DNA from 4 places in the Mesorhizobium sp. B2-5-4 genome. Region 1 is predicted to be linked to each of the others. Evidence: predicted binding sites of a transcription regulator. Region 1 holds the regulator's gene; each other region holds the start of a gene.

Region 1 (7,895 bases):
GCGAGGCGATCTCGGCGGCGTTCTTGCCGAGTTCACGCGCATCCTTCCACACCGACACGGTCTGGGTGCCGAGCGCGATGCGGTTGAGCGCGGCGTGGTCGCCGTCCTGGCCAGAGACCGGCACGGTGCCGGCGAGCCCCTGCGCCGTCAGCGCCGCGACGACGCCGCCGGCGGTGCCGTCATTGGCCGCGACCACGGCGTCGACCTTATTGTCGTTGGCGGTGAGGAACTGCTCCATGTTCTTCTGGGCGTTGGCGGGCAGCCAGCCGTCCGTATAGGCTTCGCCGACATTCTTGATCTTGCCGCTGTCGATGGCTTCCTTCAGCACTTCCATCGAGCCCGAGAACAGGAAGTCGGCATTCGGGTCGGCACCCGAGCCCTTGATGAAGACGTAATTGCCTTCAGGCTTGACCTTGAACACCTCGCGAGCCTGCATGCGGCCGACTTCCTTGTTGTCGAAGGTCAGGTAAAAGACGTCCTTGTTCTCGATCAGGCGGTCATAGCCGACGACCGGAATGCCCTCGTCGAGCGCCTTCTGCACCGCTGGGCCGATGGCCGAAGCATCCTGCGCCAGGATGATCAGCGAATTGGCGCCCTGGGAAATCAGGCTTTCGACATCGGTCAGCTGCTTGCCGGGATTGGACTGCGCATCGGCGGAAATGTACTTGTCGCCCGCGGCCTCGATCGCTTTCTTCATGGCGGCCTCGTCGGTCTTCCAGCGCTCTTCCTGGAAATTCGACCAGGAAACGCCGATGACCTTGTCCTTCGCCTGCGCCACCGACGCCAGCGTCAGCGACATGGCGACACCCGCCAGGATGGCGACTGTGAATCTCTTCATGGTATATCCTCCCTGCGCCGCGTATGGCGCGACCAAACTGGCCCGAAGGCCGGCATAGGCCCTATTTTTTCGAGCCTCGAAAAAACACTGATCCATCGTCGGAACACTGTCAACATCGATTCTGATGGATTTTGAGGTGCCGGGAGCCTTTTTTCGAGTCCCGCAATAAATAAATGACAGCTCCTGCCGCATCTGCCAGTATTCGGCCCATTGCCGGAGAGGTTCGAGGGGGTGTCAAGAACCGCGGCGACGGGAGGATGTGGGAAGCATGTCGGTCGGAATCCGCCACGACGATCTGCGCCGGCGCAACCGCGCCATGGTGATTGCAGCCGTGCGTCAGGGTGGTCAGCCCTCGCGCACCGAGATCGCCGCCACCACCGGCCTCAGCCACTCGACCATATCGGCGATATCAGCCGACCTGATCGACGAGGGTATCCTGACCGAAGGCAAGCCGAACGAAGCCGGTTCACTGAAACGCGGCCGGCCGCAGGTTGGCCTTGGCCTCAACCCCGAGGCCGCGGCTGTGATGACCGTGGTGCTGTCGCTGAATTTCCTGTCCGTCGCCGTCATCGATTATTCCGGCCAGGTGGTCGCCGAGGAACAGCGACGGCTGGACACGCTGACCATGTCGCGCGAGGCGCTGATCGGCGAATGCACGGCAATAGTGCGGCGGCGCCTCGAGGACCCCGATCTCGACGTCCGCAGTATTGCCCGCATCGCGCTGGCGATCCAGGGCATCACCGACAGCGAGGCGCGTGCGATGCTGTGGTCGCCGATCACGCCGCAGACGAACATTCCCTTCGCCGACATACTTGAAGCCGAGTTCGGCATCCCCGCCACCATGGAGAACGACTGCAACATGATGGCGGTGGCGCTGCGCTGGCGCGACCCCGAACGCTACCGCGACGACTTCATCGCCATCCTGCTCTCGCACGGCATCGGCATGGGCCTGGTGCTGAAGGGCGAGCTGTTCACCGGCACGCATTCATCGGGAGGCGAGTTCGGCCACATGATCCATCGCCCGGGAGGCGCGCTCTGCCGCTGCGGACGGCGCGGCTGCGTCGAGGCCTATGCCGGCAACTACGCCATCTGGCGCAACGCCAGGCAGCTTGGCGAGGACGCCGAACCGGTCGCAGATGTCAGCGATGCGCAGATGCGGACACTCGCCGCGACGGCAAGGGAGAAAGACGGACCGGAGCGCGAAGCCTATCGCAAGGCCGGCGAGGCGCTGGGCTATGGGCTGGGCAGCCTGTTCGCGCTGATCGATCCCGCACCCGTCGCCATGGTCGGCGTCAGCGCCGCCGCCTTCGACCTGATCGAGCCGGCCTTGCGCGAGGCCATCGGCCAGACCGCCGGCGGCCAGCATTCGGAATCGATTTCCTTCGACACCGAGCCGAACGAGCTGCCGCTCATCCGCGAAGGTTGCGCTATGCGCGCATTGACCTTCGTGGACCAGGAGATTTTCGCGCCGGGCGTGCTGGCGAGGCCCGGCGTTCCGGGCAAGAATGTAGCCTGATTTCAGTCTTCGCGGATCGCGTAACCAGCGCCGCGAATGGTGCGGATCACGTCCGGCATACGGCCGTTGTTGACCGCCTTGCGCAGCCGGCCGACATGCACGTCCACGGTGCGTTCATCGATATAGATCGTCTCGCCCCAGACATTGTCGAGCAGCTGGCTGCGCGAGAACACGCGGCCGGGATGACGCATCATGAATTCGAGCAGGCGGAACTCGGTCGGTCCGAGCCGGATCTCGCTCTTCTTGCGATAGACACGGTGCGATTCCCGGTCGAGCACGATGTCGCCGACCTTGAGCACGCTGGACAGCACTTCCGGCTTGGCGCGGCGCAGCAGCGCCTTGACCCGGGCCATGAATTCCGGTGTCGAGAACGGCTTGACCAGATAGTCGTCGGCACCGGTCGAGAGGCCGCGCACGCGGTCGCTCTCCTCGCCGCGCGCCGTCAACATGATGATCGGCAGCCTCTCGGTCTCGGGCCGCATTCGCAGGCGCCGACAGAGTTCGATGCCGGAAACCGCCGGCACCATCCAGTCGAGCACCAGGAGGTCGGGCACGTTCTCCTGGAGGCGGATCTCGGCTTCGTCGCCGCGTGTCACCACCTCGACCTGGTAGCCTTCCGATTCCAGATTGTAGCGGAGAAGCACGCCGAGCGGCTCCTCGTCCTCCACCACCATGATGCGTGGCGCGATCATCGATTGATCATCCCTGCCGTCAAGCCGCCGGCACCGACATCGCCGTCTCGTCCTGCTTCGGACGGTTGGCGGGCAGTTGCGTGCCGGTCAGCACATAATACGCATTCTCGGCGATGTTGGTCACGTGGTCGCCGATGCGTTCGAGATTCTTGGCGCAGAACAAAAGATGCGTGCAAGCCGTGATGTTGCGGGGATCCTCCATCATGTAGGTCAGGAGTTCGCGGAACACCGAAGTGTATTTGATGTCGATGCGTTCGTCGTCATTCCTGAGCTTGGCGAGGGCGGCGGCATCGCCTGCCGCGTATTCCTCGACTACCCCCTGCACCTGGATCAGCACCAGCTGCGCCATGGAATCTATCGAGTGCGACAGATCGCGCGGGGTGGCGGTAAGGCCGACGGAGCCGACGCGCTTTGCAATGTTCTTGGCAAGGTCGCCGATGCGTTCGAGATCGCCCGCCATGCGGATGGAGCCGACGACATGACGCAGATCGTCGGCCATCGGCTGGCGCTTGGCGATCAGGGTGATGGCGCGATCGTCGAGTTCGCGCTGGCGCGCGTCCATGATGGCGTCGTCGGAGACGACGCGCTGTGCCAGCGCATTGTCGGAATTCAGCAGCGCCTTGGTGGCGCCGCCGACCATCGTGCCGGCAAGATCGCCCATGTCGCTGATCAGCTTGCTGATCTGTCCGAGATCCTCGTCGAAGGCTGCGACTGTGTGTTCGGCCATGATCCTGGTCCTCGTATGCGTGAGATCAGCCGAAGCGGCCGGTGATGTAGTCCTGCGTGCGCTTCTCGCGAGGCGACGTGAAGATCTTCTCGGTCTTGTCGAATTCGACCAGCTCGCCCAGATACATGAAAGCCGTCTGCTTCGAGACCCGCGCGGCCTGCTGCATGTTGTGTGTGACGATGACGATCGTGTAGTCGGCCTGCAACTCGTCGATCAATTCCTCGATCTTGGCAGTCGACAATGGGTCGAGCGCCGAGGCCGGCTCGTCGAGCAGGATGACCTCCGGCTTCACCGCCACGGTGCGGGCGATGCAAAGCCGCTGCTGCTGGCCGCCCGACAGACTGAGGCCGCTGGCATTGAGCTTGTCCTTGACCTCGTTCCACAGCGCGGCGCGCTTCAGCGCCTGCTCGACACGGCCGTCCATCTCGGCCTTGCCGATCTTCTCATAGAGCCTGACGCCGAAGGCGATGTTCTCATAGATCGACATCGGGAACGGCGTCGGCTTCTGGAACACCATGCCGATCTTGGTGCGCAACAGGTTGAGATCCTGCGAGCGGTCGAGAACGTTCTGGCCGTCGAGCAGCACCTGACCCTCGGCGGTCTGCTTGGGGTAGAGTTCGTAGATGCGGTTGAAGACGCGCAGCAGCGTCGACTTTCCGCAACCCGACGGTCCAATGAAGGCCGTCACGCTGCGCTCGGGCAGCGACAGCGTGATGTCCTTCAGCGCCTTCGACTGGCCGTAGTAGAAATTGAGGTTCTTGACCTCGATCTTCGCCTTGGCGGCCGCCTCGGTGGCAATCGTCATGTCTGGAGACAACATCTGGCTCATTTGTCCTCTCTGCGTCCGGTCAGGCTGCGCGCAAAGATGCTGAGCGCGAGAACCGTCAATGTGATTATGAGTGCGCCGGTCCAGGCCAGTTGCTGCCATTCCTCATAGGGGCTGAGAGCGAACTGGAAGATGGTGACCGGCAGGCTGGCCATCGGCGCGTTGAGGTTGCTCGACCAGAACTGGTTGTTCAGCGCCGTGAAAAGAAGTGGCGCCGTCTCGCCGGAAATGCGGGCGATGGCCAGCAATATGCCGGTGACGATGCCGGACATCGCCGCGCGGTAGGCCACCGAACGGATGACCACCCAGCGTGGCGCGCCAATCGCCGTGCCGGCCTCGCGCAAGGCGTTCGGCACAAGGTTGAGCATGTCCTCGGTGGTGCGCACCACGACGGGAATGACCAGGATGGCCAGTGCCACGGCACCGGCGATGGCCGAGAAATGCCCCATCGGCCGCACCATCAATTCGTAGACGAACAGGCCGATGATGATTGAGGGCGCCGACAGCAGGATGTCGTTGATAAAGCGTACCACGGTGGTGAGTTTCGAAAAGCGGCCGTATTCGGCCATGTAGGTGCCGGCCAGCACGCCGATCGGCGTGCCGACGACGATGCCGATGATGGTCATCACGATGCTGCCGTAGATGGCGTTGAGCAGGCCACCGGCATCACCGGGCGGCGGGGTCATTTCCGTGAACACCGAGAGCGAAACGCCCGACAGACCCTTATAGAGCAGCGCGCCGAGGATCAGCGCCAGCCAGGCAAGGCCGATGCCGGCGGCGATGACGCAGAGCGTCATCATCACGCCGTTCTTGCGCTTGCGGCTCTGGTGAAGCGATGCGGCTGTCGACATCGGTCAGACTCCGGTACGGGCATCGATGCGCATCAGCATGTACCGGGCGATGGCAAGGATGAGGAAGGTGATGACGAACAGGATCAGGCCGAGCGCCACCAGCGAGGAGGTGTAGAGATCGCCGACGGCTTCGGTGAATTCGTTGGCGATGGTTGCCGAGATCGTCGTTGCCGGCGCGAACAGCGAGGCGCTGATCCGGTGGGCGTTGCCGATGACGAAGGTGACCGCCATGGTTTCACCGAGCGCACGGCCGAGAGCAAGCATGACGCCGCCCATTATGCCGATGCGGGTGTAGGGGACGACGACCCGGCGTGTTACCTCCCAGGTCGTGCAGCCAATGCCGTAGGCGGACTCCTTCAGCACCGGCGGCACCGTGTCGAACACATCCTTGGTGATCGAGGTGATGAAAGGCAGGATCATGATGGCCAGGATCATCGCCGAGGTCAGCAGGCCAATGCCATAAGGGGGCCCGGCGAACAGGCTGTTAAGGCCGGGAATGCCATGGAACACGCTGATGATGAAAGGTTGCACTGTCGTCTGCAGGAACGGTGCCAGCACGAACAGACCCCAGATACCGTAGATGATCGAAGGAATGCCGGCCAGCAGCTCCACCGCCATGCCGATTGGGCGCCGAAGTGGGCGCGGGCAAAGCTCGGTCAGAAAAATGGCGATGCCGATGCCGAGCGGCACGGCGATCAGGATAGCGATGGCCGAAGTGATGATGGTGCCATAGATCGGCGCCAAGGCGCCGAATTTCTCGGTAACGGGATTCCAGCTCTCGGTGGTCAGAAAGGAGAAGCCGAAGGTCGACAGTGCCTGCCAGGAACCGGCGAACAAGGAGATGGCAACGCCGCCGAGCAGCACCAGCACGAGAATGGCGGCGGCGCGGGTCAGCCCATGGAAGATCGAATCGGTCAACGCGAACCGTCTGACGGTGGCGTCGCGTGAACCTCGAATGGCTGGCAAGGCTTCCTGGGCAGCGCTCATGTCAAGCTCGGCTCTTTGTGTTGATTGAAAAGGAGCGCCGCGGGGCGGCGCTCCTCCAGAAAGATATTACTCGCCGGCGTAGACGGGCTTGCCGTCGGCCTTGATGTCGGCCTTCCACGAAGCCTTGATCAGGTCGACGACGCTATCGGGGATCGACACATAGTCGAGCGCCTTGGCGGTTTCCTTGCCGTCCTTGTAAGCCCAGGCAAAGAACTTGAGCGCTTCGCCGGTGGCCGCGGCATCGTCCGGAGCCTTGTGGATCAGCACCCAGGTCGAGGCGGCGATCGGCCAGGTGGCGTCGCCGGGCTCGTTGGTGATGATGACGTTGAAGTTCTTCGCGCCCTTGAAGTCGGCATTCGAAGCGGCGGCGCCGAAGGATTCGAGCGACGGCTCGACGACCTTGCCGGCTGCATTCACCATCTTGGAGTAGGACAGCTTGTTCTGCTTGGCATAGGCATATTCGACGTAGCCGATGCCGCCGTCGGTCTGCTTGACGGTGTTTGCAACGCCTTCGCTGCCCTTGGCACCGACGCCGGTTGGCCATTCGACGGCCGTGTCCGAACCAACCTTGTTCTTCCAGTCGGGCGACAGTTTCACCAGGTAGTCGGTGAAGTTGAAGGTCGTGCCCGAACCGTCCGAGCGATGCACGACCGCGATCGCGGTCGACGGCAGGGTGAGCGAGGGGTTCAGCGCCTTGATCGCGGCGTCGTCCCAGGTGGTGATGGCGCCGAGATAGATCTGGGCCAGCGTCTTGCCGTCGAGGACGAGTTCGCCCGGCTTGATGCCCGTGAGGTTGACGATCGGCACGATACCGCCCATCACCATCGGGAACTGCACGAGGCCGTTCTTTTCGAGGTCTGCGTCGGACATCGGCTTGTCGGTGGCGCCGAAGGTCACGGTCTTGGCGATGACCTGCTTGATGCCGCCGCCGGAGCCGATCGACTGGTAGTTGAGGCCGATGCCGGTATCCTTCTTGTAGGTGTCGGCCCATTTGGCGAACACCGGATAGATGAAGGTCGAGCCGGCGCCGGAAAGGTCAGCTGCCATTGCTGCGGAAAGGGTGAGGGTGGACGCCGCAGCCATTGCAATCGCAACGGCCGCCGAGCGGATGAAGTGTCTCATGTGGCCTGCTCCTGTTCGGAAGATGGTCTCTCGGCGCCACTTCTTTCCGGCGCCCGCTGAGGCCAATAGCCTTGGATTATAACAGTCGCATGACAGTTTCATGTCAGCCCGGTAACGCGTCGTCGGCACCGGGAAAAGCACCGGTGTCGGGCGCTTCGCGGCGCGATCCGAGTTTACCGCCGGAATCAGGGGCTTGAGCCGTTCGACGGCTGGAAGCACCCGGAATTCGACGGGGCTTTCCCAAGTGAAGAAAATCCGGACGGGAGCGCGTTGCTCGCAGCCAGAGCGTGTCATGGCTGGGCCATCGCCAAAAACAGGTCCGTTGGGGTAGAGTGA
Region 2 (7,895 bases), on a different contig from region 1:
AAACACCCGTGACCGTCAAATCCGTCACGGCGGGAAGCACTCAGCTCTTGCATTCGGCAAGGGAGGCTTCCGATTACCTCCTCAACAGTTGGCCGGGCAAGCGCAGCGCCAAGCATCGTGCGGCGCTGCAGGCCTGCCACGACGCACTCGCCGGCGACAAGCCGGCGATGAATGCCCGACGCGCTTTCATCGCCGCGGCGCGGGAGGTGGATGTTTTCATCAGCGACAAGGCGCCAGCCTGACATAGACTGATACCGACAATTCGGATTGAGGCACGGCCCGCATTCGCGGGCCGCATGCCGTTATTCCTCGGTTTCGTTCTCCGTCTCGGTCTCAGGCTTCGAACGCTCGCGCGCGGCAACCTTGGCCGCCAGTTTTTCAGCCTTCTTGGCCGCCTTCTGGCGGTCGCGCTCCTTGCGTTCCTGATCGTAGTTTGGTGCTCGCGCCATATCGGCTCCTTTTGTCACTGCCTTGCGGCCCTGCACCTGCCTAGGAGCATTAGCCGTCAAACACAACAGCCGAAGCGACAATGCGTGGACGCTGGTGTCGAAGAGATGCGGGGCTTGCCAGATGGGCGCCACAATGATGTAGGAAACCCAGGGCGCCAATGAATTGAGAGCTGCCTGTTTGTTTTGATCAAGTGACCGATGGCCACAATTTCGCGGACCGCAGCAAAACTTTTTTATTATGCGCGAAACGTCGCGCGCGACGTGGCTCCGCAAGCGCTGTTTCGCGCCAGGCTGGCCGGCCGTCTCGAAAGGGCCCGGCTTTCCGGTGGGGCGGTGCGCCAGCGGTTGAATTACTACAACAAGCTGCAGGAAGGTTTCGCGCCAAGCGCCAATGCCAAGCGCATCAGCAAGCTGCCCTTCACGCCGACCATGTACTATTATGACCTGAAGGAATTCGCCCGCTATTTCGATCCGGATTTGCTCATCGACCTGGAATACGGCGACGTCAGGCGTGTGCCGAAGGTGCCGACGATCGTCAAGGATCGACCGATCCGTAACGACGACAAGAATGCGATCATCATGAAGCTGGACAAGTTTCGCCACTTCCACATGCCGGCTGACGCCATCTCGTTCGCCGACAAGCTGCCGGCCGTGGTCTGGCGCGGCGATCTCAACAATCCGATCAGGACAAGATTCCTGAAAGCCGTGCGCGACCTGCCGTTCTGTGATGTCGGCTCGCACAAGCCGAACGCGCCTGCGGAATACGCCAAGCCTTTTCTCAGCATCAGCCAGCACCAGCGCTATCGCTACATCGTCTCGCTCGAGGGTAATGATGTGGCGACCAACCTCAAATGGATCATGAACTCGAAGTCGCTTTGCCTGATGCCGCCGCCAACCTACGAGACATGGTTTGCCGAGCGACAGCTCGAAGCCAATGTCCACTATGTGCCGCTAGAGGCAGACTTCTCCAATCTTGCCGAAAACGTCGCCTATTTCGAGCGGCACCCGGCCAAGGCAGAGCGCATCATCGCCGCCGCGAACGCCTATTGCGGGACATTCGACGACGAGCGGACCGAACAGGCGATCTCGCTGCTGGTGCTCTACAAATACTTCGTGCTCTCTGGCCAGATCAAACCTGATGCCGAGGTGTGGCGCTACATAACGGGCTAATGCATGTCGCCCGGAAGTGTCCTCGGTTCCGGGATAACGACATGCATAAAATCAGAAGCTTACAGCAGGTCGGGCGAATCCTGTTCGCCGCGACATGCTGTAGTTGCCGCGGCATCCCCGGCGCGTCTCGTCGAGGCCGGCCATCACGTGTCCGGGCACTGCCGGAATGCGTGCACTAAAGATGCGCAACGCTGCGGCAACCATCCCGGCTGTTGTCTGTTTAGTGGCGCTTGTTTTAGACTACGAGAACGATGGCCACCATACAACGGACGACGGCAAGGGTCTTCTACTACGCGCGAAACGTCATGCGCGATATCGCACCCTAGGCGATCTTCCGACGACGGTTGGCGGGCCGCCTGGAACAGGCCAGACTCTCGAATGAAGCCGTGCGCCGACGGCTGAATCACTACAACAAGCTGCAGAACGCTTTTACGCCAAGCCCGGATGCCGTGCGCATCGACAAGATGCCGTTTGAACCGAGCATGTATTATTACGACCTGAAGGAATTTGCCCGCTATTTCGATCCGTCATTGCTCATCGACCTGAAGTTCGGCGACGTCAAAGGCGTGCCCAAGCTGCCGACGCTCGTCAAGGATCGGCCGATCAGCGTCGACAACGGCAACGCTGTCGTTATGAAGTTCAACAAGTTTCGCCACTTCCACATGCCCGTCGACACCGTCGCCTTCGCCGACAAACGCCCGGTCGTGGTCTGGCGCGGCGACCTCAACAATCCGATCAGGACACGGTTCCTGGATGTCGCGCGCGGCTTGCCGTTCTGCGACGTCGGTTCGCACAAGCGCAGTGCACCGGCTGAGTACAGCCAGCCGTTCCTCAGCATCAGCCAGCATCTGCGCTATCGCTACATCGTCTCGTTGGAGGGCAATGACGTGGCGACCAACCTCAAATGGATCATGAATTCCAACTCGCTCTGTCTGATGCCGCCGCCGACCTACGAAACATGGTTTGGCGAGAGCCAGCTCGAGGCCGGTGTCCACTATGCGCCGCTCGACCCGGACTTCTCCGATCTTCGTGAAAAGATAGATTATTTCGAGCAGCATCCGGCCGCGGCGGAGCGCATCATCGCCGCGGCCAATGCCTATTGCGGCAAATTTTCCAATGAACGGGACGAGCAGGCGATCTCCCTGCTCGTCCTCTACAAATATTTCGTGCTCAGCGGCCAGATCGAACCCGATCCCGAGCTCTGGCGGTTCATCGGGACCTAGCTCTTGTGCTCGGCCCGACGCCGCTGATCAGATGTCGCTGCGGTCGAGAACCATGTCGGCGGGGCCGAAGCGATCCTTCGCCGTCAGTTGCTGGTGCCAGTAGGGGTAGAGCAGGGGCGGTCGGCTAACGGCGTCGAGGCGCTGGCGTTCCTCGGTGCCGAGCTCCAGGGCGGCGGCCGCGAGATTGTCCTTCAGCTGGACGTCGTTGCGGGCGCCGATCACCAGCGACGAGACGGCAGGGCGGCCGAGCAGCCAGGCAAGTGCCACCTGCGCCGCCGACACACCACGATCCTTGCCGATGTCGACCAGCAGATCGACGATCCGCCACAGCCGGTCCTCGTCGCGGATCGGCGGCTCGGACCAGCCGGCGAGCTGGCGGGCGGTCGGGCTGTCGCGGCGGTATTTGCCCGACAGCAGGCCGCCGGCGAGCGGGCTCCAGACCAGCACGCCCAGCCCCTGGTCGACCGAGATCGGCAGCAGCTCGTACTCGGCCTCGCGCGCTTCCAGCGTGTAGTGGATCTGTTGGGTGACGAAGCGTTGCTGGTGGCGGCTGTCGCTGATGGAAAGCGCCTTCATCACCTGCCAGCCGGAATAGTTGGAGCAGCCGATGTAGCGCACCTTGCCCTGGCTGACCAAAGTGTCGAGCGCGGCAACGGTTTCCTCGAGCGGGGTGAGGCCGTCCCACTGGTGGACGAAATAGATGTCGATGACATCGGTCTTCAACCGCTTCAGGCTTCTCTCGCATTCGCGGATCAGATGGTGGCGCGACAGGCCTTCGTCGTTCGGGCCCTTGCCGATCCGCATCCGCGCCTTGGACGCAATCAGCACATCGTTCTTGCGCTTGCCGCCGAGCGCTTCGCCTATAATCTCTTCAGACAGGCCGTTCGAATAGACGTTGGCGGTGTCGATGAGGTTGATGCCGGCGTCAATGCACATATCGATCATCCGCTTGGCTTCGGCGAGATCGCTGTTGCCGACCGCGGCGAAGGGCCCGGAGCCGCCGAAGGTCATGGTGCCAAGCGTCAGTGTCGAAACCTTCAGGCCCGAACGGCCAAGGGTGCGGTATTCCATGTCAGATCCTCACGATTTTGTTGAAGAGGCGTGCCGCCAAGGGGCAGGCCTGGAACGCGACCGCGGATTTGTAGGACAATTCGGCCGGCTTGTCGCCGTAGAATGACATTGGATCGATCACACATCGCCGAATCCGCCGTGGCGGCAATCGCGCCCGGGCTGCAATAAAACCGTCACCGCCGGCCTATATTGAAGTCGGCTCAGGTGTTTCCATTCTTGGCCGCTGGCCAGAAATTGGGGCGCCAGTGGTAACCGACAGGGCTTGCAAGCGGAGCAGCTGATATGACCGAGCTAAAAAAGAATTCCCCTGCCAAGGACTGGCTCGAAGCCGAGCTCGCCGACACGCTTGACGAAGATTATGAGCTCGAAATGTCGGAGCCGGCGCTGTCGATGGAGATCGCCAAGATCTACAAGAACTCGCATCCGCCTTCGATCGATCGCATGCAATATTTTCGCGACCTGATCAGCTTGCAGTCCGAATTGATCAAGCTGCAATCCTGGGTCGCCTATCACAAGAAGAAACTGGTGGTGATTTTCGAGGGCCGTGACTCCGCCGGCAAGGGCGGCGTCATCAAGCGCATCACCCAGCGGCTCAACCCGCGTATCTGTCGCGTCGTGGCGCTTCCGGCGCCGACTGAACGCGAGAAGTCGCAATGGTATTTCCAGCGCTATGTCCCGCATTTGCCGGCAGGCGGCGAGATCGTGTTGCTCGACCGCTCCTGGTACAACCGCTCCGGCGTCGAACGGGTAATGGGTTTTGCCAACCCCGAGCAGGTGGAGGAGTTCTTCCATGACGTGCCGGAGTTCGAGCGCATGCTGGTGCGCTCGGGCATCACCGTGGTCAAATACTGGTTCTCGATCACCGACGAAGAACAGCAGATGCGCTTCCTGATGCGCATCCATGATCCGATGAAGCAGTGGAAGCTGTCGCCGATGGACCTGCAGTCACGTGTGCGCTGGGAACAGTACACCAAGGCCAAGGAGGAGACTTTCGCGCGCACCAACATCCCCGAAGCGCCCTGGTTCATCGTCGAGGGCAACGACAAGAAGCGCGCGCGCCTGAACTGCATCGATCATCTGCTGAAGCAGCTGCCGTACGAAGACGTGCCGCACGAGGAGATCACGCTGCCGGAGCGCGTCTTCAACCCCGAATACGAACGCCAGGTCCTGCCGCGCGAACTTTACGTGCCGGAGAAATATTGAGGAACCTTTCCTTCTCCCCGTTTCACGGGGAGAAGGTGCCCGAAGGGCGGATGAGAGGGGCGCAGGGCTAACTGGTTAGACCGCCATTCGCAGGACTACGCCAGCATCATCTTCGTTCGGCAGCACCGCCCCTCATTGTCCTGCCGGACCTTTCTCCTGGTATAGTGACGGGGAGAAAGGAGCTGCGCCAAAAGGGCTCGGCCTAAGCCCTGTTGATGACCACGTGTGTGGCAAGTGCCGTTGCCGCCTGTTCGGTGCACTGATAACCAAGGTTGGGCATGTCGAGGCCGGCAAAAAGGTTTTCTCCCTTGCCCAGCAGCACCGGTGAGATTGCCAGGTGCATCTCGTCGATCAGCCGCTCCTGGAGATATTGCCGGATGGTGGAGACGCCGCCGCCGACCCGCACGTCCTTGCCGCTGGCCGCTGATTTTGCCTGCTCTAGCGCCGAATGGATCCCGCCGGTGACGAAATGGAAAATCGTTCCGCCTTCCATCGTGATGGGCGCCCGCTCGTGGTGGGTCAGCACGAACACCGGCACATGATAGGGCGGATTGTCGCCCCACCAGCCCTTCCACTTGTCGTCGGGCCATTCACCCCGGATCGGGCCGAACATATTGCGGCCGAGGATCCAGGCGCCGAGGTTCTCGAAGCTGCGCGCCGCAAAGTCCTCGTCGACGCCTGTCTCGCCGCCTTCCTCGCCAAACATCTTGCGGAAGGTGCGGGTGCTGAAAGCCCATTTGTGCAGGGCCATTCCGCCGACGCCGAGCGGATTTTCCAGACTCTGATCAGGCCCGGCGCCGTAGCCGTCGAGGGACAGGCTGAAAGCGTTGACGCGAAGCTTGGACATGAAGACCTCCTCGGTAACCAGTTGTATTTTGCAAGTGGTTTTCTTCTAGCAAACTGATTGTGAATTGCAAGCGGTATTTTTCGGATCGAAAGACATCTATCCAGACCTTTGCACCAAGCGATGTCCAGACTGTTGTGTAGCGGTCGGCACGGACGCCAGTGGCGGCCGTCGAGTCAGCCGCGATATCAACTCATTCGCCTGTAAATTTCACGAAACGGATGTGGTGCCCGCATTGACGAGGCCGACAGGGAACCGGGTCAGGAAGCATCCTCTGGAGGCGTTAGCCGTACCTCTTGGCCGAGGTGCGGGCTGCCGGCCGCCTCCGGCCGCGCGGTTATTTTAGCTGCAGCTGCCGGTTTTTGTCAGCGGGAATTCGAAGGAACCGCCGACCGCTCGAAAGAGTGGTGACATCTACTGAAAGGCCTTGCCCGGGACCTTGAGACTACCCTTTCAGCATTTCCGCCACTTCGGGAGCGAAATAGGTCAGGATGCCGTCGCAGCCGGCACGCTTGAAGGCGAGCAGCGATTCCAGCATCGCCTTCTGGCCGTCGATCCAGCCATTGGCGCCGGCCGCCTTGATCATCGAATATTCGCCCGACACCTGATAGGCGAAGGTCGGCATCTGGAATTCGTCCTTCAGCCGGCGGATGATGTCGAGATAGGGCAGCCCGGGCTTCACCATCAGCATGTCGGCGCCCTCGGCGATGTCCTGCTCGGCCTCGCGCACCGCCTCGTCCGAATTGGCGTGGTCGATATAATAGGTCTTCTTGTCGCCCTTGAGCAGGCCGGCGGTGCCGACGGCTTCGCGATAGGGGCCGTAGAAGGCCGAGGCGAATTTGGTGGCGTAGGACATGATCGCCACGTCCTGAAAACCGTTGGCGTCGAGCGCGTCGCGGATGGCACCGATACGGCCGTCCATCATGTCTGATGGCGCGATGATGTCGGCGCCGGCAGCCGCCTGGATGACGGCCGCCGCCGCGACCTGTTCCACGGTTTCGTCATTGACGATGATGCCGTCGCGCAGAATGCCGTCATGGCCATGGCTGGTGAACGGATCGAGCGCCGCGTCTGTGATGATGCCGATCTCGGGCACCGCCTCCTTTATCGCGCGGGTGGCGCGGTTGATGATGTTTTCCGGGTCGAGGATGTGCGAGCCGGTCTGGTCGCGCAGGCCGAGATCGACATTGGGGAAGGTGGCAAGAGCCGGGATGCCGAGCTTGGCCGCGCGTTCGGCCTCCTTGACGGCAAGGTCGACCGACAGGCGGAAGACGCCGGGCATGGCAGCGATCGGTTCGCGGACATTCCTACCCTCGACGACGAAGATTGGCCAGATCAGGTCGTCGACCGAAACCCTGTTCTCCTGCACGAGCCGACGCGACCAGTCGGCCTTGCGCATGCGGCGCAGGCGGCGGCTGCCGGTGACGTCGTCGACGCTGCGCGCGCCGGCAGGTTTTGCTGGGGTGAATTTGTTCATGGCCAAAACTCCGGATCGGCGGCTTTTAGCACGAGCCCTTGGTGCTGACCAATGCGACACGTTTGTGCCAGGGGTCAAAGCTGCCACGGCGCTGTCCCACCACGCCTATTGATCAGGGCTGCCCATTGCCCGAAAGGATCTGTGCCGCGCCACGGATCGCGACGCGGAACGCCTCGTCGAAGCTGACACCGCGCACCTGCCAACGACAGGTCTTGCCCTGATCGGCCAGTCGCCAATCGGCGATCCAGCCTAGCTCCTCATCGCTCCATACGATGCTGCCGGCGAGCGCTCGGTCGCCACCTGCCTGTTTGGCCAGCCGATCCAACTTTGCCATGTCAGCCGCGCGCAACGCTTCTTCGCCCAGGTCGCCAAGCTCCGCAGCCTTCGGAAAGACGACATGTATCAGTGTTGGACCGGCGGCATTGATGAAGGATTCGCGCATCGTTTCGCCGTGGCCT
Region 3 (7,895 bases), on a different contig from region 1:
ATGCTGAAGGAACGTGAAAAGGCCTCCGAGGCGGGGCGGGCGCCGGGCGCCGTGGCGCTCTCGGCCAAGGCCATCCGCACCCCCACCTATCCCAGCCGGCCGGTCGATCTCGACGTCAGGCGCGGCGAAATCCTCGGCCTTGCCGGCCTCGTCGGCTCCGGCCGCACCGAACTGGCGCGGGTGTTCTTCGGCATCGAAGCCAGCCTTGGCGGCACGCTGGAACTCAACGGCAAGCCGCTGGCGCTGGCGAGTGCCGCCGATGCCGTCGCGCAAGGCATTTTCCTCGTGCCGGAAGACCGCAAGCTGACCGGCATCCTGCTCGACCTGTCGATCGCCCAGAATATTTCACTCCCCAATTTGCCGGCGCATGCCAGGCGCTCGCTGGTCTCCAACAGCGCGGAAGTCGCTACCGCCGAGAAGCAAAAGAAGAATCTCGGCATCAAGGCGCCTTCGGTGCAGACGCGCACCGGTACGCTGTCGGGCGGCAACCAGCAAAAAGTCGTGCTCGGCAAATGGCTCGCCATGAACCCGAAGGTGATGATCCTCGACGAGCCGACGCGCGGCATCGACATCGGCGCCAAGGCGGAGATTTACGGGCTGATGCGGGCGCTGGCGGACGCCGGCGTCGCCGTGCTGATGATCTCCAGCGACATGGAAGAGGTGATCGGCGTCTCCGATCGCATTGCCGTCATGCATGAGGGCCAGATCTCGGGCATTCTCGACAAGGATCAGTTCAGCCAGGAAAACGTGCTGCTGCTGGCGGTTGGCAAGCCGGCAAACTAATGCATGCCGCGCAAAAGTGACCCTCGGTTTTGCGGCAACGGCATGCATAAACAAAGAGCTGAAGCGCGCGACGCGCTTTAGCTAAGCGGAGACGACGATGACAAAGAAAGATCTTGGGCTGCTGATCCTGATCCTGGTGGTCGGAGCGATCGTTGCCATCATCAATCCGCGCTTCCTCCTGCCGATCAATCTCGCCAACACCTCGAACCTCATCGGTCTGTTTGGTATCCTGTCGATAGGGCAGGCCTTCGTCATCATCACCGGCGGCATCGAGCTGTCCGTTGGCTCCGTCGTCGCGTTGCTCGGGACGCTGTTCATCGACTTCATCGCCGTACGCGGCATGGGATGGCCGATCGCCTTCGTGCTGATCCTGGTGCTCGGCGCCATCATCGGGCTGGCGCATGGCTGGCTGATCACGCGGCTCAAGCTGCAGCCCTTCGTCGTCACCTTGTGCGGCCTGTTGATCTATCGCGGCGTCGCGCGCTTCTACACCGCCGACGGCACGGCGGGCTTCGCCTTCGGCCAGAATTTCCCAACGCTCGAATTCCTGACCGCCGGCCGCTCGTATGGCGTGCCGAACTCCTTCTTCGCGCTGATCGTCATCGCCATCGTCATGTGGGTGGTGCTGCACCGCTCGGTGTTCGGGCGCTATCTCTACGCCATCGGCAAGAACGAGGAGGCGGCGAAATATTCCGGCATTCGCACCGGGCGCGTCGTCATGGCGGCTTACGTCATCTGCGGCGTGCTCACCGCGCTGTCGGCGATTTATTTCGCCATGTATACGCGCTCGATCTCGCCGGCCAGCCATGGCCAGTTCTACGAGCTCTACGCCATTGCGGCCGCCGTGCTAGGCGGCTTCTCGCTGCGCGGCGGCGAGGGCTCGCTGATCGGCGTCATCCTCGGCACGGTGCTGCTGCAGGAATTGCAGAACCTGGTCAACCTGCTCGGCATTCCCTCCTCGCTCAACTTCGCGGTGATGGGTGGCGTCATCCTCATCGGCGTGCTGGTCGACCAGCAATGGGGCGTGTTCCGGGCGCGGCGGCGGATGGTCGATGCCGCCCGCAAGGGCGCGGTCGGCGCGGCGGCGGAATAACGCCAGCCAGCGTGGTGCTTGTCCCTGTGGAGGAAGTAGCATACCCGCGCTGCGGGGAGCCGCGGGGCTGGCGTGCCTTCATGGCCACCGTCGGGTCATCCCGTCCATGCGGCCTTGACTTAACTACCTGCTGCCCTCGCGCGCGGCGCGGCGAACGCTTTGCAAAAGGATGGCAAGGCAGCCGACCAGCAGCAGCCCACCGCCAAGCAGCGGTGGCAGTGCGAGCAGCTTCACCCCCGCGGTAACGGCGGCCACCAGGACCAGCGCCAGCAGCGCCAGATTGCCGTCATCGACGAACATGCCGAAGAATTCCCTGGCGACGAGACGAAGGACGTTCATCGGGCGAGCCCTCCGGCTGCTGTCGGACGGGTGCCGCGCAGCCAGCGCACCATGGCGAAGGACGCCAGAGCGACGATGGCGAAGATGGCGAGCAGGGCAAGATCGGCGCCCGGCCAGTCGGCGCCGATCCCCTCGCCAGTCCAGAAGATGCCAAAGCTGGTCAGCATCAGGCCGACCACGAATTTCAGCGCATTCTCGGGCACGCGCGCCAGCGGCCGGTGAACCGCCAGGCCGACAAGCATCACCAGGATGAAAGCGGCCAGCGCGCCCATGCTGGCGTAAAATGTCTGTCCATGCGCGGCGCCGACGGCGATGACGATGAACACCACCTCGACGCCCTCGAGCAGCACCGCCTTGAAGGAGGCCAGTCCGGCGAGGTAGTCGGCGCGCCGGTCGTCGGCCTGCCGGTGCAGCGCCGCGGTTTCCTTGGCGAAGGCCGCCTCCTCGTCATGCAGGGCGATGACGCCGACGCTGCGCAGGATGGCCTTTCGCAGCCAGCGCATGCCGAACAGGATCAGCAGCACCCCGACAGCGAACTGCAGCGTCGTGACCGGCACCAGCGCCAGCAGCGGCCCGAACGCCAGCACCAGGGCCGCCAGCAGCGCCAGCGCCAGCGCGGCGCCCGTCAGTGCCGGACGCCAGCTGCGTGTCACCCCGACCGCAAGCACGATGGTGAAAGCTTCGACAACTTCGACCAAGGAGGCGAGAAATGCCGCCGTGATTGTCGAGAGGACGGGTGTCAATGTCTGCATCAAGGCTTCCTGTCTGGCTCGACCCTGATTCCCGGGGCGAATTCCGGATCGTAATCCAGAATCACCCTAGGCGGCCAGCATCCCCAAGCGTTCCGGCGGCAGCGCAAGCAAACGGGTGAAGCGGGCCCGGCTCTAGATCAGGCCCGACATGTCGGAAAAGGCCATCGCCTTGCGCAGCAGCTCGGCGAAGCGCTCGCCGGCCACCTCGCGCGGGCCGCTATTGTCGATCGACGTGACGCCCGGACCGGACAAGGTCACATTGGCGCTGCGCGCCAGCCGCGCCAGCACTTCGCCGCGCGACTCGCGGCCGCGCATCGCCAGCCGTTCCGCCAGCACCTCGGGCGAAGCGGTGATCTCGACGATTGCCAGATTGGCATAGCGTTCGCGCAAGGTGGGGATGATCGCGCGCGACACGTTGGCCACGGCGACGTGGCCATTGGAGACGGACCAGTCGACATCGGCAGGCAGGCCATAGCGCAGGCCATGCGCTTCCCAGGAGATGGCGAAGGCGCCGTCGGCATCGGCCTCGGCGAAGGCGGCGTCGGCCAGCGTGTCGTGATCCTCGCTCGCCGCGTCGCTCGGCCTGGTGATGACGCGGCGCACGAACTCCAGTTGCGTCTCGTCGGCGAAAAGCGCCTTGGCATAACCGATCACCGTGTCCTTGCCGGCACCGCTCGGGCCCACGACAGCGACAAAGACGCCGTGACGGATCGGAAAGGTTTCGGCGGACAGTTCGCGCTCGATCAAGGCCGACACCATCATGCCACCCGGCGTCCCTGCCGCCATACGGTGCGTACGACCGGAACGTGATCGTCGACGCGCACGCGCACCAGATCGGCGCGGCGTCCCTGCTCGATGACACCGCGGTCGTCAAGGCCGACGGCCTGCGCCGGGTTCTTCGAAACCATGGCGACGGCCTGCGGCAGCGAAATGCCTTCGACCATGTCACCGAGGAAGAAGGCCGACTGGATCAGGCTGAAGGGGATGTAATCGGAGGACAGGATGTCGAGCAGGCCGTCGCTGGCCAAGGTGCGGGCCGAGACATTGCCCGAATGCGAGGCGCCGCGCATGACATTGGGCGCGCCCATCAGCACGCCGAGCCCGGCGGCCTTCGAGGCCCGCGCCGCTTCCTCGGTGGTCGGGAACTCGGCCACCCGCACGCCCTGCTCAATGGCCTCGTCGACATGGGCCGACGTGGCGTCGTCGTGGCTGGCGAGCACGATACCGCGCTCCTGGCAGGCGGCGGCGATGAAGACGCGGTTCGGTCCGGAGTTGCGTGCCGATTCGTCCATCCGCTTCTCGCAGAATTTCTGGAAGTCGCGATCCGAGAGTTTCAGCTTGCGCTGGTAGTAGTAGGCATAGGTTTCCAGATTGACGAACTGGCGCTGGCCCGGCGCATGGTCCATCAGCGATGCCAGCCTGACCCGCTCGTCGCCGTCGAAATTGGCGAATGCCTTGAGGCAATCCGGCGCTGAAACCTCGCAGCGAAGATGCAGGAAATGATCGGCCCGCAGACGGTCCTGCGCAACGCTGTCCTCGATCGCATCGGCCAGCTTGCGGATGTCGTCCAATGTCAGGTCGGCGTCTTCGTCCATGCCGACGCGGAGCGCGTCGAGCACGGTGGTGATGCCGGCGGTCGCGACCTGCGCGTCATGGGCAAGCACCGCGGCGATCGGGTTCCAGCGCACTTTCGGCCGCGGCGCGTAATGGCCTTCGAGATGATCGGTGTGGAGTTCGACCAGCCCGGGAATGATATAGTCGCCGCCCATGTCCTCGCCGATGCGGCCAGTGCCAGCATCGATGCCGGCGATAAAGCCGTCGCGCAGCACCAGTGAACCCTCGACGATCTCGTCGGCAAGAACGATGCGGGCGTTGGAAAGGACAGTTTCGACGGTCATTGCGGGTAGTCCTTGATTCTTGCAGTCGGGTTCGTTCAGGCGATTTTCCGGGCCGGGCGGCGTCCGAGGCCGTGCTGGGAAAGCGCCATGAACGGCGCACCGGGTTCGGGTTCGACAAACAATGTCAGCGCATCCACCAGCACGGGCTGGCGCAACACATCGGCGAAAAGGCTGTCGATCGCCGCGCGCAGCCGGGGGCTTTCCTGCGGTCCGGCTCGGCCGGACAGGGTCATGTGGAAGCGGAAGGTGTCGAAGACATAGGGGTAACCCCATTGGCAGAGATTGCGAAACTCGGCCGGCTTCAGCGAATCCGGACTGCGCCGCTCGATCTCGGCCTCGCTCAACGGAGCGCGAAACCGGTCGAAATCGCGCACGACGTCGTCGGCGAAGCGGTTGAGCGGAGGCAGCGGACCATCCGGCACAAGCGCGAAGAAGCCGTCGATCTGGCTGACGACAAGGCGCGGGACCGTCACGACAGGCGTTGCTTCGGCAAAACGGTCGAGCGCCGCGCGCAGCGAAGCCTCGGTCTCTGTGGCAGCCAGGTGGAAGGGCGCTTTCAGCGTGGCATGAAAGCCATAGCGGCGCGCCGAAGCGGTGTGGAAGGCCACTTCCGCCGCAGACAAGTCGGCAACAGCCTCAACAGGCCTGGTCGCGGCACCAAACGGGTCGCGGCCCAGCCAGTTGGCGGCGATTCGCGCCAGCGGCTCGTCCTGCCGGGGAGTGAAATAAATGGCATAACGCATGGGAAGTCCTCGTTAAAGCGCGCCGCGTTTGAAGTGAGGGTGCGACGCGCTTTAAGTCTTCATTTGGTGCATGTCGTCGTCCCAAAACCGCTACGCACTTTTGGGCGACATGCACTGGAACCGTTGCCATAGGTGATTTCCATGACGGATTGACGAAGCTTTGAAGGGTTTTCGAAGGCAAATCGACCCTCAGGGTCGTTAGCCGACGATTTTTCAAAGCTGGACCAATAGGTTCAGCCGGAAACGCAGAGCGGTCAGGCCTTCATCAACCATTCGTGCTCGGGCGCATTGTGGAATTTCCACGTCCGCTTCGGCCCGGCCATCACATTGAGATAATAGAGGTCATAGCCGTGGCAGGCGGCACAGGGATGATAGCCCCTGGGCACCAGCACCACGTCGCCGTCCTCGATCGCCATGGCTTCGTCCAGCGCGCGCCGGCCATCCTTGTCGGCGTCGGTATAGACGCGCTGGAAGGCAAAGCCCTGCGGCGGGTTGAGGCGGTGGTAGTAGGTCTCCTCGAGATAGGATTCAGCGGGCAGGTTGTCCTGGTCATGCTTGTGCGGCGGGTAGCTCGACGTGTGGCCGCCGGGCGTGATGACCTCGACCACCAGCAATGAGTCGGCGGGCTGGCCTTCCGGCAGGATGTTGGTGACGTAGCGCGTGTTGGTGCCCTTGCCCCGCACCTCCTGGCCGAGATCGTCCGGTCCGATCACCCGGACCGGCAGGCCGCCGCCAAGGCCGGGCGCCGAGCACACGCCAAGTTCCAGCTCGGTATCGGCCGTCACCGACCAGTCCGATCCCTGCGGCACGTAGACGGACCACGGCTTGCCCTCGAAAGGCGACATGCGCTCGCCGAGCAGGCCGAGGTCCTTGCCGGCGGCTGTCGCGGTACCCTTGCCGGTCACGAACACCAGGCAGACTTCACGGTCGCCCGTCTTTCCCGAGGCGCTTTCGCCTGGTTTCAGCCGATGCAGGTCGAAACCGACATAAGTCCAGCCGGCGCTTTTCGGCGTCACATGCGCGACGCGGCCATGGCCCTTGTCGGCTTTGACGAGCAGTTTGGACATTTTGTCTCTCCTGTTCCAGTGGCTTGACGGGTTGCAGCTTGTCCAGGCCGACGATTTCACCGGTTGTTCAAAACGATCATCGCAGACGCCTCAGATTGGCCGAGGCGCTGCAAGCTAATCGCCTACGCGACCAGTCACTCCTTCGGTTCGGGCTCGGCCTCTTTTTCTTCAGCCGGCTTGTAGAGATAAAAAAACTGCCAGGCGCCGTAGCCGGCGAAACCGAGCGCGATCACGCCCCAGAACGGCGTGCCGGAAGCGAATTCGATCACCGACCAGATCAGGCAGACCGCGACGACGGCGATGCGCCGCCAAAGCGGGCGGAAGAACGGGTGTTCATAATCTTTCATCGCGCCATCCGTAACTCAGCAATCTGCCTCAGATAGACCGCGCGGCACCGTGAATCCAGCCTTCAGGCACTCGGAAAGCCTTGTGTCTCGACGGTGTAGCCGGCATCCGTCATCACCCGCATCAGCTCCTTGTAGCCGACCTCAGCCATCTTGAGCGGCGGGTTCTTCCTGGGATCCTGCTCGGCCTCGACCACGAACCAGCCTTCATAGCCATGATCCGCGAAGCGCTGCACGATGGCGCCAAAATCGAGCGAACCGTCGCCCGGCACGGTGAAGGCGCCGAGCGCCACGGCGTCGAGGAAGGACTGCTTCGTACGGTCGAGCTTGTCGATCACATCCATGCGCACATCCTTCACATGGACATGGCTGATGCGCTTGTGATGGTTGTCGATGGCGCGCAGCACGTCGCCGCCGGCAAACGCGAGGTGTCCGGCATCGAGCAGCAGCGGGATGCCTTCGCCGGAATGGCGCATGAAGGCATCGAGCTCCGGCTCGGTCTCGACCACGGCCGCCATGTGATGGTGATAGGAAAGCGGCATGCCTTGCTCGGCGCACCATTCTCCGAATTCCGTCAAGCGCCGCGCGTAGGCTTTCATCTCATCACTGGTGAGCTTCGGCTTGGTGGCGAGCGGCTTGGATCGGTCGCCCTGGATCGAGCGGCCGACCTCGCCATAGACGATGCAAGGCGCGTCAACCGCCTTGAACAGGTCGATCATCGGCTGGATGCGGTCCTTGTTGGCAGCCATTTCCTCGTCGACCAGCGTGCCCGAGAACCAGCCGCCGCAGAGCGTCACGTCGGCGGCCTTCAGGATCGGCAGCATGACGGCGGGATCGTTGGGGAAGCGGCGGCCCATCTCCATGCCTGTAAAGCCG
Region 4 (7,895 bases), on a different contig from region 1:
TCGCCAACAAGTTCTCGAAGCTGCAATTGACGAATTGAACCGATGGCCCGAGAGCATCGGGCCTGAGCCGACCGGTCGGCTCAACTCGTATGGGAGACAACCTTGTCGACCGTTTCAGGGAAGAAGTCGGGTGCCGCGAGGCGTTTGCCGAACATCATGTCATATTGCAACAGACGGAAATCGCGGATCGCCGGGTCGATCTCCTTCTGCCGAGCCCAGTCGGACGTCGCCTCGCCCGTCGGCGTCAGCAACAAGTTGCGGTCGACGACGCGATAGCGCTCCCGCATCTCGCCCAGGAAACCGGTGTAGTAGGGGTGGGTGATGCCCGCGGCGGTCAGGATATGATAGGGCAGGAAGGCAGGGCTCACCGTCCCCAGATTCGCGACCGGGCCCGAGCGGTTCGACCAGATGATCAGCGGTGTCGCGTGGTGTTCGAGAGCCGCCTCCGGTGTCGGTTCCTTGCGTGGCGCGACATTGTCCTTCAGGAAGCCGGTCTCGACATAGACCGGTCCGAGCGGCGGCAGGTGGTCACCGAAAAAGGCGACAATCGTTGGCCGCTCGCGCGTCTTGGCCCATTCGATCAGCCGCTCGAGGCCGCGGTCCGCGTCGGCTGAACCCTCGGCGTAGGAGATCAGCGAGTCACGCGCCCACTGGCTGATCGGGGCTTGCACCGAGTGGGTCGGGTTTGAATAGCGGTTCGGTTCATACGGGCCATGGTTTTGCAGGCTGACGGCGAAGAAGAAGACCGGGTCGTCGCTGGCGTTGGCTTCCCGGATGATCTCGTCGGTCATCGCGGCGTCGGATGCCAGCGGTCCGCGCTTTTCCATGGGCGGCAGCGTCTCTTCCGATTTGAAGTCGTTGAAGCCGAAATCGGCATAGACCGCGCCGCGATTCCAGAACCAGTTTGTGCCTGGATGGATGGCGCGTGCCCTATAGCCTTCGCTCTTCAGGAAGGTCGCCATCGACGGCGTCGGGGTGCGTACATATTGCTGGTAGGGGATGCTGCCGGCCGGCAGGAAGGCGTTCGAGAACCCGGTAAGCGCTTCGAATTCGATGTTGGCGGTCATGCCGCCGAATTCAGGCGAGAACATCGAGCCGGAGCGGAGCGCCCGCACATTGGGGATCGGATCCGGGGTGATGGTGACGCCGGGCAGTTTGGTCGAATCCCAGAAGGATTCGCTCATGACGACGATGATGTCGGGCTTCTCGGTAGGTACCGAGGCCGTCACATTGGTTCGGTCAATGGCCGCAATTGCCTTGTCGGAATAGCCTGGTGGTGCCGAGACATGCGCCATCGGCACGTTGAGCGCGAAGGCGAGCGCAAAGCCGTTGGAGGCATAGTTTTCCTTCTGGTCCCACATGATGGGGATGATCTGCAGCCGGTCCCGCGTCCACGAGAAAGTGGCGTAGTCCATGATCGAGACGAAGAAGGCGAGTAGCGGCACCGCCAGCGTCAGCCGGGCAAGGCGGCCCTTGTGGCTGAGGGCTGGAACCTCGCGGCGCCAAAGCCGCCAACCGTAGACGAGCAGGGACAGGCCGGCGACGATGCCCGCGACCATGGCGAGCGCGGTCATAGGCCGCTCGCGCACCAGCAGCGGCAGCAGGGCGAAGATCTGGCGGGCATAGAGAAAATCCGTCGGATAGAGCGGATCGCCGAGATAATGCGACTTCTGGTGGCCGACAAAGGCCAGCGACAGGGTCAGCGGCGCCACGATCATCAGGCTCTGATGACTGCGCCCGAGGACCGCGTCGAGACCGATCAGGACCAGCGCGAACACGACGATGGTTGTCCAGCCCGGCTTGAACGGCTGCAGGAAGAAGGAAACGGTGCCGGCAACATCGCCGCGCACGATCAGTTCGATGGCGAACACCAGCACGGCCGAGATCGCCAGGCTGATCAGCCCGTAACGGACGACCGGCCATCGCCGGCCCGGGAGATAGCCGGTGGACGGATCGTCTTCCAGGAACTGCGGCACGGCGTTGCCGGCACGTTTAAAGCTCTTTGCCACTTTAACTTCCCACCCCAAGACAATCCATGTCATTCGATTGTCATATAATTGTCACGCAAAGCTAGCGCCTGTGACGAAAATAAGAAGAGCCAGCAAACGATTCGTGAGCGGTTTTCATCAGGTGTGATCGCCGCAAAGCCCTTTGGGAACAGGCGCTCGGCGCATGGTTCGGATTAGGCGCCGGGTTGAACCGGGCTTGACTTGGCGGCCTGCCTTGCGTCACAGGCAGGGAAAATTCGTAGTATCAGGCAAGCAAAACAAGTCTGGGGAGCCCTCGCATGGCCGTCGCATTCACCTTTCCAGGACAAGGAAGCCAGGCTGTCGGCATGGGCAAGGATTTTGCCGATGTCTTTCCAGAGGCGCGCAGGATCTTCCAGGAAGTCGATGACGCGCTTGGCGAAAACCTGTCGAAGCTGATCTGGGAAGGTCCCGAAGAGACCCTGACGCTGACGGCCAATGCGCAGCCGGCCCTCATGGCGGTGTCGCTGGCGGCGATCAGGGCGCTGGAAGCGCGCGGTTTCTCGCTGAAGGACAAGGTCGCCTATGTCGCCGGCCATTCGCTGGGCGAATATTCGGCACTCGCCGCCGCCGGCTTCGTTTCCGTTGCCGATGCCGCCCGTCTGCTGCGCATTCGCGGCAACGCCATGCAGGCGGCGGTGCCGGCCGGCGAGGGCGCCATGGCGGCGATCATCGGATTGGAGCAGGCCGATGTCGAAGCTGCCTGTGCCGAGGCCGCCCTGGGCGCTGGCAAGGGCGCTGCCTGCCAGGTGGCGAACGACAATGGCGGCGGTCAGCTGGTCATATCAGGCACGAGAGCCGCGGTGGAACTGGCGGCGAGACTGTGCACCGAAAAGGGTGCCAAACGGGCCCTGATGCTGCAGGTTTCGGCGCCTTTCCATTCCGCGCTGATGACACCGGCGGCCGAGATCATGCGCGAGGCGCTGGCGAGCGTCGCGAGGGCCGCGCCGGTGGTGCCCATCGTCTCCAACGTCACCGTCACTCCGACTAGTGACCCCGATGAGATCGCACGGCGTCTGGTCGAACAGGTGGTTGCCCGCGTGCGCTGGCGCGAAACGGTGGAATGGTTCGGCGCCAACGGCGTCTCCACGCTTTACGAGATCGGCGCCGGCAAGGTGCTTTCGGGCCTGGCGCGGCGCATCAACCGCGACATCGCCACCGCCTCTGTAGGTTCCGCGGCCGAGGTCGAGGCGGCATTGGCGGCGCTTGCATAAAACGCCATTTGATACCATCCCTATGCGGGGTGCCCTCTTCTCAACCTGGAGACAAAAATGTTCGAATTGACCGGCCGCAAGGCGCTTGTCACCGGCGCAACGGGGGGCATCGGCGAGGCGATCGCCAGGGTGCTGCATGCGCAGGGCGCGATCGTCGGCCTGCACGGCACGCGCCTCGAGAAACTGGAAACGCTGGCCTCCGAACTGGGCGACCGGGTCAAGCTGTTCCCGGCCAACCTGTCGAACCGCGACGAGGTCAAGACACTCGGCCAGAAGGCGGAGGCCGATCTCGAGGGCGTCGACATTCTGGTCAACAATGCCGGCATCACCAAGGACGGCCTGTTCGTGCGCATGTCGGACGCCGACTGGGATATGGTGCTGGAGGTTAACCTCACCGCCGTTTTCAGGCTGACCCGTGAACTGACCCACCCGATGATGCGCCGCCGCCATGGCCGCATCATCAACATCACTTCGGTGGTCGGCGTGACCGGCAATCCCGGCCAGGCGAATTACTGTGCCTCCAAGGCCGGTATGATCGGCTTGTCGAAGTCGCTGGCGCAGGAGATCGCCACCCGCAACATCACCGTCAACTGCGTCGCTCCGGGCTTCATCGAATCGGCGATGACCGACAAGCTCAACGACAAGCAGAAAGAGGCGATCATGGCGGCGATCCCCACGAAGCGCATGGGCACCAGTGCCGAAGTGGCGTCCGCCGTTGCCTATCTGGCTTCGAACGAGGCCGCCTACGTAACCGGGCAGACCATTCATGTGAATGGCGGTATGGCGATGATCTGAGTGAGGATCTGAGCAAGGTCCGCGGTAACATCGCCGCGCTGTGAAAACCCACCATTTCGGCTTGGACCTTGGCTATTTTTCGTGTAATGCGGCCCGCAACCCGGCGGTTCGGGCAAAAACCGGTCCGTGGCCGTTGCGTTTCCGGCAGGACCATCTTTCAGCTTGATTAGCGGCATTCCGCCCGCTAACGAAGACAGACAACCAAAAGACGAGGATGCCCAAATGAGTGACACCGCAGAGCGCGTCAAGAAGATCGTCATCGAACACCTTGGCGTCGATGCCGACAAAGTGACGGAGCAGGCGAGCTTCATCGATGATCTGGGCGCTGACAGCCTCGACACGGTCGAACTGGTCATGGCGTTCGAAGAAGAATTCGGTGTCGAGATCCCCGATGACGCAGCCGAGACCATTCTGACCGTCGGCGATGCGGTGAAGTACATTGACAAGGCTTCGGCCTGACGCTTTCGGCAGTCATCACCGGGGAGGACCTGCGATGAGGCGTGTCGTCGTCACGGGCCTTGGCCTGGTTTCACCGTTCGGCATGGGCTTCGAGCACGGCTGGAAGGAACTGCTGACCGGCCGCAGCGCTGCCAAGCGCGTCACCGAGTTCGAGGTGGACGATCTTGCCTGCAAGATCGCCCACGTCATTCCGCGTGGCGACGGCTCCAACGGTACGCTCAATCCCGAATCCATTCTTGAGCCGAAGGAACTTCGCAAAATCGGCGACTTCATCCTGTACGGGATCGCGGCCGCCGATGAAGCGCTGAAGGATTCCGGCTGGCAGCCTTCAACCGAGGAGGAGCGTTGCGCCACTGGTGTGCTGATCGGCTCCGGCATCGGCGGTCTTGAGGGCATCGCCGAGAACGCGATCATCCTCAAGGAACGCGGCCCACGCCGCATCAGCCCGTTCTTCATTCCCGGAAATATCATCAATCTCGTGTCGGGCCAGGTTTCGATCCGGCACGGATTGAAAGGCCCCAACCACGCTGTGGTCACTGCTTGCTCGACCGGCGCGCACGCCATCGGCGACGCCGCCCGGCTGATCATCTTCGGCGATGCCGACATCATGCTGGCCGGTGGCGCCGAATCGCCGGTGACCCGGCTTTCGCTCGCCGGCTTCGCCGCCTGCCGGGCACTCTCGACCGAGCGCAACGATAGCCCGCAAACGGCCTCGCGGCCTTACGACCGCGACCGCGACGGCTTCGTCATGGGCGAGGGCGCCGGTGTCGTCGTGCTGGAAGAGCTCGAGCATGCCAAGGCGCGTGGAGCGAAGATTTATGCCGAGGTGACCGGCTACGGCCTGACCGGCGACGCCTATCACATCACCGCACCGGCAGAAGATGGCGACGGGGCCTTCCGTTGCATGACGGCGGCGCTGAACCGGGCAAAGCTTACGCCAGCCGATGTTGACTACATCAATGCGCACGGCACCTCGACCATGGCCGATACGATCGAACTCGGCGCTGTCGAGCGGCTGGTCGGCAATGCGGCGTCCAAGATTTCAATGTCGTCGACCAAGTCGTCGATCGGCCATTTGCTGGGAGCAGCCGGCGCGGCCGAAGCGATCTTTTCGATCCTCGCCATCCGCGACAATATCGCACCGGCGACCATCAACCTCGACAATCCCGAACGCGAAACCGCGATCGACCTGGTGCCGAACAAGCCACGCCCTCGCCAGATCGACGTAGCCCTGTCCAATTCCTTCGGCTTCGGCGGCACCAACGCCTCGCTCGTCTTCCAGCGGTATTAATGGCTGACGGTCCGGCTACCGGGCAATGCTTTGGCGTGCCGTCAATTTTGCCATATTCGCCTCTACTCTGCCGCAGGGGATTCGTTGAGAGATCGAACGGTAGGGCGAAATGAACACAAATCCGTCAGACAACGGAGAATTCGGGCAAAGGCCGGCGAATACCGGGCCGATCGTGCCGAAGACGGCCAGCGAGGCGCTGCGGCCGGAAGCCGGAACGCCGCCGCCGAAACGCTCGCGCGCTTCGCGCAGCCAGGTCGTCGTGTTCATGAACTTCGTCATCTCCTCGGTGATGCTGATGGTTCTGGCGGCGGGCGTGGCCCTCTATTTCGGCAAGCAGGAGTTTACCGAGCCCGGCCCTTCCGCCAATGGCGACACTTTCCTCGTCAAGCCCAACACTGGCGTCCAGGATATCGCCGACCAGCTTGAGCGTCGCGGACTAATCAGCGACGCCCGCGTATTCCGCCTCGGCGTGCGTGCCTTCGGCAACGATTCCGCACTCAAGGCCGGAGAATACGAGATCAAGCCCAGGGCATCCATGCGCGACATCATGGAACTCCTGAAGAGCGGCAAGTCGGTGATGTACTCGCTGACTATTCCCGAAGGGCTGACGGTCGAGCAGGCCTTGCAGCGCATCGCCGACGAACCCGCCCTGAGCGGCGATATGCCGGCGAAGACGCCCCCCGAGGGCAGCCTTGCCACCGACACGCTGCGCTTCACGCGTGGCGCAACGCGTCAGCAGATGGTCGAAAAGCTGCTCGCCGATCAGAAGAAACTGGTCGATGAGGTGTGGCAGCGGCGCGCGCCGGATCTGCCCCTGGCCAACGTCGAGGACTTCGTCACCCTGGCCTCGATCGTCGAGAAGGAAACCGGCAAGGGCGATGAACGCTCACGGGTGGCTGCTGTCTTCCTGAACCGGTTGGCCAAGGGCATGCGCCTGCAGTCCGATCCGACCATCATCTATGGTCTGTTTGGCGGCAAGGGCAAGCCGGTGGACCGCCCGATCTACCAGTCCGACATCCAGAAGCAGACGCCTTACAACACCTATGTGATCAGCGGCCTGCCGCCGACGCCTATCGCCAATCCAGGCCGCGCGGCCCTCGAGGCCGTGGCCAATCCGTCGAAGACCGACGACCTCTATTTCGTCGCCGACGGCACGGGCGGTCACGTCTTTGCGTCGACCCTGAACGAGCATAATGAAAACGTCGCCCGCTATCGCGCGCTGCAGAAGAAGCAGGCCGATGAAGCAGCCAAGGCCGCCGCTGCCGCCGGTACCAGCGGCAGTGCCGACAAGCCTGCTGCCGACAACCCTGCTTCCGACAAGCCTGCCGACGACAGCGACGGCACCGGTGGCGACAACGGCAATGCCGGCGGTGATGCGGGCGCGGTCCAGTAAGGTGAAGAAAGGCGTTGCCTGGAAGGCGGCGGCCTGACATTTGAAGGAACGCCGGGCGTCCGAATTCGACGCATTCGCGGTGTGGTCATTTTAAGCCGCGCTTGCCCCTCCGGAAAACCGTTTCGGGGCAAGGCGCCAGGGGTGTACAGGGCGACATGAATTTGCAGAGCATGACCGGTTTTGCGCGCGTCGTCGCCGAGCACGACGGCACCGCGATTGCCTGGGAAGTCAAATCCGTCAATGGCAAGAGCGTCGAGGTTCGCCTGCGGCTGCCTCAGGGATTCGAGCGGCTGGAGCCTGTGGTCAGGCAAACGCTGCAGAAGCGTTTCGCCCGCGGCAATTTCCAGGCGACGCTGACCATCGGCCGCGCCGCCAGCGCGCAGACGCAACCTGTCGTCAACGAGGCGTTTTTGAAAGATCTCGCCGGTCTGGCCAAGCGGCTGCAGGAACAGTTCGGCGTTGCGCCCGCGACGGCTGACGGATTGCTGTCGCTGCGTGGCGTGCTCGACGTTGCCGAAACCATCGAAACCGAAGAAGTGCGGGCCGCGCTCGATACCGCCATCATGGCCGCGCTGGACGTGGCGCTGAACGGCCTGGAACAGGCCAGGCAAGGCGAGGGCGCCGCGCTGGCCGTGCTTTTGTCCGGCCATATCGACACCATCGAGACACTGACCCTGCGCGCGGAAGCCGACCCGTCACGCGATACCGCGGCGATC

What was found. Region 1 encodes PhoB, which activates phosphate uptake and scavenging genes when phosphate is short. Its sites were predicted from a motif close to TGTCATNNANCTGTCAT; they were not measured.
Region 2: the regulator PhoB is predicted to act here: its motif matches at 4,074-4,090, upstream of ppk2 (polyphosphate kinase 2).
Region 3: the regulator PhoB is predicted to act here: its motif matches at 5,750-5,766, upstream of FJ492_RS02580 (DUF1045 domain-containing protein).
Region 4: the regulator PhoB is predicted to act here: its motif matches at 2,048-2,064, upstream of FJ492_RS23705 (LTA synthase family protein).

What each region holds. Positions count from the first base shown of each region.
Region 1 is NZ_VFUR01000006.1:223,438-231,332, forward strand. Features, by position in the region: gene xylF (D-xylose ABC transporter substrate-binding protein) at 1-838, opposite strand, end outside; gene FJ492_RS10085 (ROK family protein) at 1,107-2,354, shown strand; gene phoB (phosphate regulon transcriptional regulator PhoB) at 2,357-3,046, opposite strand; gene phoU (phosphate signaling complex protein PhoU) at 3,066-3,773, opposite strand; gene pstB (phosphate ABC transporter ATP-binding protein PstB) at 3,799-4,602, opposite strand; gene pstA (phosphate ABC transporter permease PstA) at 4,599-5,450, opposite strand; gene pstC (phosphate ABC transporter permease subunit PstC) at 5,454-6,437, opposite strand; gene pstS (phosphate ABC transporter substrate-binding protein PstS) at 6,504-7,559, opposite strand.
Region 2 is NZ_VFUR01000004.1:105,746-113,640, forward strand. Features, by position in the region: gene FJ492_RS06585 (DUF982 domain-containing protein) at 1-242, shown strand, start outside; gene FJ492_RS06590 (hypothetical protein) at 303-449, opposite strand; gene FJ492_RS06595 (glycosyl transferase family 90) at 648-1,619, shown strand; partial or broken gene FJ492_RS06600 (glycosyl transferase family 90) at 1,871-2,842, shown strand; gene FJ492_RS06605 (aldo/keto reductase) at 2,870-3,913, opposite strand; gene ppk2 (polyphosphate kinase 2) at 4,196-5,116, shown strand; gene FJ492_RS06615 (dihydrofolate reductase family protein) at 5,319-5,963, opposite strand; gene hemB (porphobilinogen synthase) at 6,406-7,437, opposite strand; gene FJ492_RS06625 (DUF2066 domain-containing protein) at 7,550-7,895, opposite strand, start outside.
Region 3 is NZ_VFUR01000002.1:14,260-22,154, reverse strand. Features, by position in the region: gene FJ492_RS02610 (sugar ABC transporter ATP-binding protein) at 1-783, shown strand, start outside; gene FJ492_RS02605 (ABC transporter permease) at 881-1,876, shown strand; gene FJ492_RS02600 (hypothetical protein) at 2,000-2,215, opposite strand; gene FJ492_RS02595 (COG4280 domain-containing protein) at 2,212-2,967, opposite strand; gene phnN (phosphonate metabolism protein/1,5-bisphosphokinase (PRPP-forming) PhnN) at 3,100-3,729, opposite strand; gene FJ492_RS02585 (alpha-D-ribose 1-methylphosphonate 5-triphosphate diphosphatase) at 3,726-4,865, opposite strand; gene FJ492_RS02580 (DUF1045 domain-containing protein) at 4,901-5,608, opposite strand; gene iolB (5-deoxy-glucuronate isomerase) at 5,863-6,675, opposite strand; gene FJ492_RS02570 (DUF3329 domain-containing protein) at 6,810-7,022, opposite strand; gene iolE (myo-inosose-2 dehydratase) at 7,085-7,895, opposite strand, start outside.
Region 4 is NZ_VFUR01000022.1:60,546-68,440, reverse strand. Features, by position in the region: gene FJ492_RS23710 (pilus assembly protein) at 1-38, shown strand, start outside; gene FJ492_RS23705 (LTA synthase family protein) at 81-2,042, opposite strand; gene fabD (ACP S-malonyltransferase) at 2,288-3,241, shown strand; gene fabG (3-oxoacyl-[acyl-carrier-protein] reductase) at 3,299-4,036, shown strand; gene FJ492_RS23690 (acyl carrier protein) at 4,259-4,495, shown strand; gene fabF (beta-ketoacyl-ACP synthase II) at 4,530-5,786, shown strand; gene mltG (endolytic transglycosylase MltG) at 5,896-7,179, shown strand; gene FJ492_RS23675 (YicC/YloC family endoribonuclease) at 7,335-7,895, shown strand, end outside.